DNA from 3 places in the Butyrivibrio hungatei genome. Region 1 is predicted to be linked to each of the others. Evidence: predicted binding sites of a transcription regulator. Region 1 holds the regulator's gene; each other region holds the start of a gene.
What was found. Region 1 encodes HrcA, which represses chaperone genes, less so after heat shock. Its sites were predicted from a motif close to TGTTAGCACTCNNNNNNNNNGAGTGCTAACA; they were not measured.
Positions count from the first base shown of each region.

Region 2: a site for HrcA is predicted at 1,439-1,469, ahead of bhn_RS04815 (Hsp20/alpha crystallin family protein). Genes of this name have one in related genera too.
Region 3: a site for HrcA is predicted at 1,943-1,973, ahead of bhn_RS06105 (co-chaperone GroES). Genes of this name have one in related genera too.

Region 1 covers NZ_CP017831.1:2,832,173-2,835,458, reverse strand. Annotated here, with positions in the region: gene bhn_RS15815 (DUF6465 family protein) at 1-481, shown strand, start outside; gene hrcA (heat-inducible transcriptional repressor HrcA) at 699-1,730, shown strand; gene grpE (nucleotide exchange factor GrpE) at 1,774-2,418, shown strand; gene dnaK (molecular chaperone DnaK) at 2,461-3,286, shown strand, end outside.
Region 2 covers NZ_CP017831.1:989,498-992,783, forward strand. Annotated here, with positions in the region: gene bhn_RS04805 (GNAT family N-acetyltransferase) at 1-268, shown strand, start outside; gene bhn_RS04810 (serine hydrolase domain-containing protein) at 400-1,404, shown strand; gene bhn_RS04815 (Hsp20/alpha crystallin family protein) at 1,604-2,068, shown strand; gene bhn_RS04820 (histidine kinase dimerization/phospho-acceptor domain-containing protein) at 2,148-3,020, opposite strand; gene bhn_RS04825 (response regulator transcription factor) at 2,984-3,286, opposite strand, start outside.
Region 3 covers NZ_CP017831.1:1,271,580-1,274,865, reverse strand. Annotated here, with positions in the region: gene groL (chaperonin GroEL) at 1-1,558, opposite strand, end outside; gene bhn_RS06105 (co-chaperone GroES) at 1,611-1,895, opposite strand; gene bhn_RS06100 (hypothetical protein) at 2,302-2,745, shown strand; gene bhn_RS06095 (metallophosphoesterase family protein) at 2,770-3,286, opposite strand, start outside.

The sequences.
Region 1 (3,286 bases):
ATCTGTAAAGCCTGTTGCAACAATTAAGACTCCAGTAGCTGCAACAGCAACTAAAACACCAGAAGTAAAGGCAGCAGCTCCAGCAGCAAAGAAGCCTGCAGCTAAAAAGCCAGCTGCTAAGAAGGCTGAGCCAAAGAAGGCAGAGGCTAAAAAGCCAGCAGCAAAGAAAACTACTACAAAGACAGCTGCAAAGAAGCCTGCTACAAAGACAACTGCAAAGAAGACAACAGCTAAGAAGGCTCCAGCAAAGAAGCCAGCAGCTAAGAAAACAGAGGCAGTTCAGGTTTCAATCGAGCTTCAGTATTCTTACAAGCACATTCCTTATGAGAAGATTGTTGAAGATTCAAAGAACAACTTCGCATATGAGATGGGCGGAAATGTAAATGATATCAAGAAGCTTAGCATTTACGTTAAGCCATCAGAGGATGCAGCTTACTATGTAGTAAATGATAAGGTTCAGGGAAGAATTGGACTTGAATAATCTTATATAAAACAGGATTGCCCTCCACGAAATGTGGAGGGCATTTTTGATGCTGTAGATTAATACATTTTTTATAAAAACCTATGTTGACATCGGTCTTAGAAAGTTGTATTTTAAGTTACAGAAGATGTTAGCACTCAAATCAAGTGAGTGCTAACACTTGAAAAATAGATACCATTCCAATGAATTTAACCGGTGAATACAGAGGAAGGGCGATATGGAACTAGACGAGAGAAAAAGAAAAATACTTCATGCAATCGTTAAGAACTACCTTGAAACAGGAGAACCTGTTGGTAGCCGTACTATTTCCAAGTACACAGACTTAAATCTTAGTTCTGCTACTATTCGAAATGAGATGGCTGACCTTGAGGAGATGGGACTTATTTTGCAGCCTCATACATCTGCAGGTCGTATTCCTTCAGATCAGGGATACAGAGTATATGTAGATGAGATGCTCAGGGACAAGGAAAAAGAAGTAGAGAACATGAAGGAAATGCTCCTTGATAAAGAGGAGAAGCTTGAGAATCTTCTTAAGCAGGTAGCTAAGACACTGGCAGTTGATACCAACTATGCCACAATGATCTCAGCTCCACAGATCAGGAAGAACAAGCTTAAATTCATGCAGATATCTAAGGTTGATGATGAGCATCTTTTGGCAACCATTGTACTTGAAGGTAATGTCATTAAGAACAAGATCATTCCTGTAGAGGAAGTGCTTGATGAAGCTACAATGCTCAAGCTCAATATTCTCATGAACACTAGACTTGATGGTCTTGCAGTTGAGGATATCAATCTGGGACTTATAGCTAATGTCAAACAGGAAGCTGGCATACACAGTGAGATCATAGGTAATGTCATTGATGCCGCAGCTGAGTCGATTACAGCTGATGAGGACCTTCAGATATATACAAGTGGAACTATGAATATTTTCAAATATCCAGAACTTACAGATTCCACAAAGGCAAGCGAACTTATAAGTACATTCGAGGATACCAAGGATCTTTCCAGTATCGTTGAGGATACATTGTCTTCCGATTCAGAAGAGACTGGCATTCAGGTTTATATAGGTAATGAGACTCCTGTTCAGGCCATGAAGGATTGTAGCGTAGTAACAGCTACTTACGAACTTGGTGATGGAATGAAAGGAACGGTCGGAATTATCGGACCTAAGAGAATGGACTATGACAAAGTTATTTCTACTTTGAAGAATATGAGACATGCGCTGGATGCTCTTTACAAGAAAGAGTAGCGCATATTTATATAGATGATTTACGAATTAGGAGGCATTTACATTGGGTAACAAAGAAAATAAAGAAGTTCATGGTAAGGCCAAGAAGCCTGTAAGTGAAGCAGATAAAGAAGTTCTTGAGAACATCATGGAAGAACTTGAAAAAGAAGCAGAAGAAAAAGAAGAAAAGGCTGCAGAAGAAACTGCTTCTGAAGAAAATGTTACAGAGGCTGAGGCAGAAACTTCTGAGGAAACTAAAAAAGAAAAGAAAGATCCATTAAAAGAGAAGATTGATGAACTCAATGACAAAGTCATGAGACAGATGGCTGAGTTCGAGAACTTCAGAAAGAGAACAGATAAAGAAAAGGCACAGATGTTTGAACAGGGACAGGCTAATGTATTAGAGAAGCTTTTACCTGTTGTCGATAATTTCGAGCGAGGACTTGCAGCAGTTCCTGAAGCGGACAAAGACGGAGCCTTTGCAGACGGTATGAACAAGATCTACAAACAGCTTATGAAGCAGCTTGAAGACCTTGGAGTAACCCCAATTGAAGCTGTGGGAAAAGAATTTGATCCAAATCTTCATAATGCAGTAATGCAGGTTGAAAGCGAAGAATTTGAATCAGGAATGGTTGCACAGGAACTTCAAAAGGGATATATGTTCCACGAAACAGTGCTTAGACATAGCATGGTTGGTGTTAGTCAATAAAGTTTAAAACTATCAGATAATTTAGGTATGGAGGAAAGAAAAATGAGTAAGATTATCGGTATCGATCTTGGTACAACAAATAGCTGCGTAGCAGTTATGGAAGGCGGAAAGCCTACAGTTATAGCAAACGCAGAAGGCGCTAGAACAACACCTTCTATCGTTGCTTTCACAAAGAATGGTGAGAGAATCGTTGGTGAGCCAGCTAAACGTCAGGCAGTTACAAACGCTGACAACACAATCTCATCAATTAAGAGAGATATGGGTACAGACAACGGTCGTACAATTGACGGCAAGAAGTACTCACCACAGCAGATCTCAGCTATGATTCTTCAGAAACTTAAGGCTGATGCAGAGCAGTATCTTGGCGAAAAAGTTTCAGAGGCAGTTATCACAGTTCCTGCTTACTTCAACGATGCTCAGCGTCAGGCTACAAAGGATGCTGGTAAGATCGCTGGTCTCGAAGTAAAGAGAATCATCAACGAGCCTACAGCAGCAGCTCTTGCTTATGGTCTTGATAACGAAAAAGAGCAGAAGATCATGGTATATGACCTTGGTGGTGGTACATTCGATGTATCAATCATTGAGATTGGTGATGGCGTTATCGAAGTTCTTTCAACAAACGGTGATACACACCTTGGTGGTGATGACTTTGACCAGGCAATCATCAACTGGATGGTTCAGGACTTCAAGAATAAGGAAGGCGTTGATCTTTCAGGTGACAAGATGGCTATGCAGAGACTTAAGGAAGCTGCAGAGAAGGCCAAGAAGGAACTTTCATCTTCAACAACAACAAACATCAACCTTCCATTCATTTCAGCTGGAGCAGATGGCCCTAAGCACTTCGATGTAGATCTTACAAGAGCTAAGT
Region 2 (3,286 bases), 1.3 Mb from region 1:
AATCCTGAAGTTTTCAGATGCTGCCGCGGAAATCATTGGAATAGCCGTATCTGTTGATGCTCGCCGTAAGGGAATCGGAAAACAACTGATCCGGCGTGTAATGGAATTGGATGATCTGGAATGCGTCAAAGCCCAAACTGATGATGATTCGATTGGTTTTTACCGCAAATGCGGCTTTTCGGAGGAGAAGATCGTCATTGAATACCCTGACGGGCCAGCAGTTCGATATAACTGCGTTCTGCATAAACAGACAACTTCAAATTTGTAGGGAGATTAACTTCCAGTTTTATTCGCTATATCTTTGACTACATATTTTTTAAGATTTTTCTTGAAAAAGATTTTTAATTCGATTAGCCTTTTCTTAGGACGTCCGAATCTTTCCTAAGAGGAGGCTTTTTTATGAATAAAGAACAACTTCATAGGTACATTTCCCAGAGCAGCGGTAATGAGAGTAATGTCTGCCAGATCTATGCTATCAAAGATGGCGAGGTAGCACTTGATGATTGCTGGCATGGATTCAAGACACTTGATGCGATGAATGTAAATTCTGTGACCAAAGGAGTTATGGGACTTCTTGCAGGAATTGCACTGGATAAGGGCTATCTCAAGAATTTGGATCAAAAGGTGATGGATTTTTTCCCTGATTATACCGTAAAGCGTGGTGAGAAGACCATATACGATGTTACGATCAGGCATCTCCTTACTATGACAGCTCCATATAAAGGTAAGTCAGAACCCTGGAAGAAGGTGTGTACTTCACAGGACTTTACTCTTGCGATACTTGATTATCTTGGAGGCCGCAGTGGAATCACTGGTGAGTTTAGGTATGCTACCCTTGGCATTCAGATTCTGGCAGGAATAATCGAGAGAGCTACTGGTGAGAAATGCATAGATTTTGCCAACAAAAATCTCTTTGAGCCACTTGGGCTTCCAGAGCGAATACTACACGGTGACAGTTCCAAAGAAGATCAGTTTGATTTCTTTATGAACAAGAATCCCAGGAAATACGAGTGGTACTCTGACCCTCAGGGTACAGTTACGGCTGGCTGGGGATTATGTATGTCGGCAAGAGACATGGCTGTGATCGGCGCGATGGTGCTAGGTGGTGGCTTGTATAATGGAAAAAGAATTATCTCAGAAGAATACTTGAAAGACATGCTGGCACCTCACATTAAGCTTGGTGAGCGATTCGGCTTCATGAACTATGGTTACTTATGGTACAAGCCCTTCGATGATAAAGAGGTATATGCAGCGATTGGCGACAGCGGAAACATCATCTATGTTAACAAAGAGATAAATGTATCTGTGGGAATGACAGGCACATTCAAGCCAAGGATCTTTGATCGTGTGGAATTCATAGAGAAAAAGGTCTTGCCAGCTATAAGAACTGCTTACAGATATTAATTCTGTATTGAAGAATACAATATCTTTTTATCCAAATTAGCACTCTAGGTTGACGAGTGCTAATTTTGGTGTTATACCATAAGTAGAACAAAGGAACAGAGAAGACCGTTAGGACTTAGAGGTTCCAATGATCCAAACCCTCCGTCCCAATGCTCAATAACAGTTAACAAATTGTTTTTGTGCAAAGGAGGTAAGCATTATGTTAGCACCTAGTATTTTTGAAGAGAATTTTATTGATGATCTGTTCGGATTCCCTTACATGAAGGAATTTGGCAACATGGAACATGACATGGAGCGTAAGCTCTATGGCAGAAAGGCATCAAGGATGATGAAGACTGATATCCGGGAAAAAGATGATAATTACGAGATTTCAGTAGACCTTCCTGGATTCAAGAAAGAAGACATTACAGTAGAACTTGATAATGGCTACATCACCATCAATGCTTCTAAGAATCTTGACAAGGATGAAGATAACAAAAAAGGCAAACTCCTCAGACAGGAACGTTATGCTGGATCTATGACAAGAAGCTTCTATGTTGGCGAGAATGTTGAAAAAGAAGATGTCGATGCAAATTACAGACATGGTGTTCTCAATCTGACGATTCCTAAAAAGGCGATAGAGAAAAAAATCCCGGAAAAGAATCTGATAGCCATTGAAGGCTAATACATAATATCACTCTTTCAGCCCTCCACTACTCATACAGTAGTGGAGGGCCGTTTCAATTATATATCCTCATTTGCCGCTACTTTTCAAGAATATCAAGAACGCTCAGGGCAATCTTTTCAGAATTACGAACTATGGCTTCAAGGCTTTCCTTGGACTCTTCATCGCAGTCTTTCTCCATGAGAAGATCTGCGTTTCCTCTGATGACAGTCAGAGGAGTCTTGAGGTCATGGGCTATCTGAGCCATCTGAGCCTTTGAATCCTGTTCTTTTTTCCATTTTTCTTCCATGGTGGCAACAAGCTCTTTGTGCATGCCTTCAGTTGCAATATTTATCTGATCAAGCTCGTAGATGCCTGTGTTTATGGCTGATACGCTAAGGTCTTGTCTCTTTAGGCTCTCTGTATAATCAAATACTTTTCTAAGGCTACTTTTGATCTTTTTGACCAGAACCACAGTTGGAATCAGGACTTCCAACAGGTATGCAAGGGCTAAGCCAAAAAGGAACAGGTACTCGTAAGGTGCACTTACGCAGTAGTGAATAAATGCGCTTTCGTCTGCAGCATCCATACGCAGATAAACATCCTGGCCTTTTAGCATTCTGCCATTTTCAGGACTAGATTCCTTAGCGAATTTACGAAGCGCCTTCTCCTTGGAAGGTGATACCTTTGCAAAGATTTCTTTTCCGTCAGCTGAGATCATGATAATATCTGCCCCTTCTGGGAAAAGAGCTGTGTTTATCTCGCCGCTTTCCTGACAATCATAGATCCAGGCTTCCACTGCCTTTTCTACATTATCTGCGGCATAAGAGCTTTCTCCTTTAAGGAAGAAAGAAATAAACATGATAGCAACGAGAGTAGTAAATCCAATCAACACGCAGACAATTGCAATATAAATGCCAATCATACGGCTTATAGTCATGCTTCTTTTTTCCATCTGTAACCAATTCCCCATACTGTTTCAATAACGCTTCCTGCGCCTGATAGCTTTCTTCTAAGATTCTTGATGTGTTCAGTTACTGCTGATTCATCGCCATCCTTATCAAAGCCATAGATCTTTTCATAAATCTGTTCCTTGGAAAAGACCTGTCCCTTGTTCCTTATAAGGAGCATAGCGATGTCAAATTCGCTCTTGGTAAGTGATAGTTCTTTTCCATCAACCTGGACGAGCCTGGAGTCAGGGTAAATACTGATATTTCCGTCCTTGATGCACGCACTGTG
Region 3 (3,286 bases), 1.6 Mb from region 1:
CTGCAGCTTCTGTTGTAAGGAAGCTTGATGCAACTGAAGTAGCATTCTGAAGAGCTGATCTTGTAACCTTAGCTGGGTCGATGATTCCATCCTTAACCATATCAACATACTCTTCTGAGTAAGCGTTGAAGCCAACACCCTGCTTAGACTCTTTAACCTTGTTTACGATAACTGATCCATCAAGACCTGCGTTGTTTGCAATGTTCCATAATGGAGCCTCAAGTGCCTTAAGAACTACCTTTGCACCTGTCTTCTCATCACCTTCAAGAGAATCAGCAAGCTTAGCAACTTCCTTAGATGCGTGGATATATGCGCTACCACCACCAAAGATGATGCCTTCCTCAACTGCTGCTCTTGTAGCGTTGAGAGCGTCTTCCATTCTGTACTTAGCTTCCTTCATCTCTGTCTCTGTAGCAGCACCAACTCTGATTACTGCAACACCACCAGCGAGCTTAGCAAGTCTCTCCTGGAGCTTTTCTTTATCGAAATCTGATGTTGTCTCTTCAATCTGCTTCTTGATCTGAGATACTCTAGCCTCGATCTCTTTCTTTGCGCCAAGGCCATCAACGATTGTTGTCTTCTCTTTCTCAACTTTGATGCTCTTAGCTCTACCAAGATCATCCATTGTTGTATCCTTAAGCTCAAGGCCAAGGTCTGAAGAAATAACCTTACCACCTGTAAGGATTGCGATATCCTCAAGCATAGCCTTTCTGCGGTCACCATAACCAGGAGCCTTAACAGCTACTACGTTAAATGTTCCACGGAGCTTGTTAACGATAAGAGTTGTAAGAGCCTCACCATCAACATCCTCGGCGATGATAAGGAGCTTAGAACCAGTCTTAACGATCTGCTCAAGAAGTGGAAGGATATCCTGGATGTTTGAAATCTTCTTGTCTGTGATAAGGATGTATGGATCCTCAAGGTTAGCTTCCATCTTGTCCATATCTGTAGCCATGTATGCTGAAATGTATCCTCTGTCGAACTGCATTCCTTCTACAAGGTCAAGCTCTGTCTGCATTGTCTTGGACTCTTCGATTGTGATAACACCATCGTTAGAAACCTTCTCCATAGCATCAGCGATCATCTGACCAACTTCATCATCTCCTGATGAAACTGCTGCTACTCTCATGATCTGCTCTTTGCCCTTAACCTTTGTAGCCATCTTGCCGATTGATGCAACTGCTGCATCAGTAGCCTTCTTCATACCCTTTCTAAGAACGATTGGGTTAGCACCTGCTGCAAGGTTCTTAACACCTTCATTGATCATTGCCTGAGCAAGAACTGTAGCTGTTGTTGTACCATCACCAGCAACATCGTTTGTCTTTGTAGCAACTTCTTTTACAAGCTGAGCGCCCATGTTCTCATAAGCATCCTCAAGCTCGATCTCTTTTGCAATAGTAACACCATCGTTTGTGATTGTAGGAGCACCATAGCTCTTATCAAGGACTACGTTTCTTCCCTTAGGTCCGATAGTTACTCTAACTGTATCTGCAAGTTTATTAACACCCTCTACCATAGCTGTGCGGGCATCAGCACCATACTTAATTGTCTTTGCCATTTTAATCGCCTCCGATAAAAATTTTAATGATTTTATGCAATCTCAAATATCATCACTTTATAATTGCAAGAATGTCGTTCTGCTTAACGATGATATATGTTGTATCCTCAAGCTTAACTTCTGTTCCAGCATATTTTGAATAGATAACGTTATCACCCTTCTTAACCTGCATCTTAACTTCTTTACCATCAACAACTCCGCCAGGTCCTACTGCGATAACCTCTGCCTGCTGTGGCTTCTCCTTTTCTGCTCCTGGAAGAACGATACCTGATTTTGTAGTCTCTTCTGCCTCAAGCTGCTTAAGAACAACTCTGTCTGATAATGGTTCTAACTTCATTGTAACTGCCTCCTTATATAATCATTTGATTATGTACTTTTTTCATTTGTTAGCACTCATTTATATTGAGTGCTAACCACTAGAACATATATTAGTTTTTTCTAGTATGATATGCAAGTTGTATATTTCTGTTTATTCTTATAGAATCACCGTTTTTCTACTTTTTTCTTTTATATACTCGTTTTTTCTATCTTTTGATAATAATATAGTCATATTTCCTACTATTTAAGCCATTTATCAAAATCATCCATCCCCCTTTTTCAGAGAAATTATTATTTTATAGATTTTTTATCTTCAAAAAATTGCAAAAGCCAGGCTTTTTTGCCATAATATAAGAGCCAAAAGAGTGTGAAGTTTTCCCCGTGACATGGAGGTCTATCGGGCTAATATCAAGGAGGTGAATGCTATGAGTGCTAATATCTTTAGCAGCCTTTCCGGATCATATAATTACGTCAATGATATGAGTAGTCTCATTGGTGATTATTCCACTATTAAGAGCGGAGCATATGGTTCACTGGTTAAGGCATATGTCAAAAAAGTTGGTAATCAGAATGCACTTAATGCTTATCGTGAGACCGGTTCTACAACCACTGCTGTTGAATCAGTAACTACCAAAAAAGCCACAGCTACAACCAAGAAATCAAACTTTGTAGACAGTCTTGGAAGAGCAGGTGCCGATAATACTACAAAAACTGATAATACTAAAAAGACTGATACATCAACTGTAACGGCTGACAAATACGCCAAGTACAAATCATCCTGGCTTGATGATCAGTTAAAGCAGTATGACAAGGATGCTAATAAGACAACTGCTGCGGATACTTCAGTTGCTCTTGATACTACAATTTAATGAGCAAAATTTAAGAGGATGCCATCAAGCATCCTCTTTTTTTAATATCGGAATTTCCTTTCCGTGAAGGTCTATATTATTTTCTTTTAAAGCAATAGCCCAGTATTTTTCAGGAATATCCGGCCATTTCACATAACCTCTTTCCTGTTCGCATAGTCTCATGGCTCTTAGTAGAACGGTCTGATTAAGATCCACTCCAGTTCTTATGGTATGCATTGTAACTGCCGCCCAGGCAGGGGCATAAGCACAAAGATCAGAAGCCTTAAACTCCCTTATGATCTCTTTTCTATTATATTCAAGCTGAACATACTCTTCTTCCCAAACCTTGCCATCTCCATGGATTATGCCAAACTGCGTCTTGCCACCATATCCCCAGGGAATACCGATTGATCCTGGATTCACAGCTTTTTTACCCCTGTATGTATATGAGCCCTGAATGTGGTTGTGTCCATGAAGGAGCATACCAGTCTTAAGGTGAGTCAGCACCTTCTTGGTATTTCTCTTTTCATTAAAGAGAAGCTCGGTAGTATTAGTTGGTGAA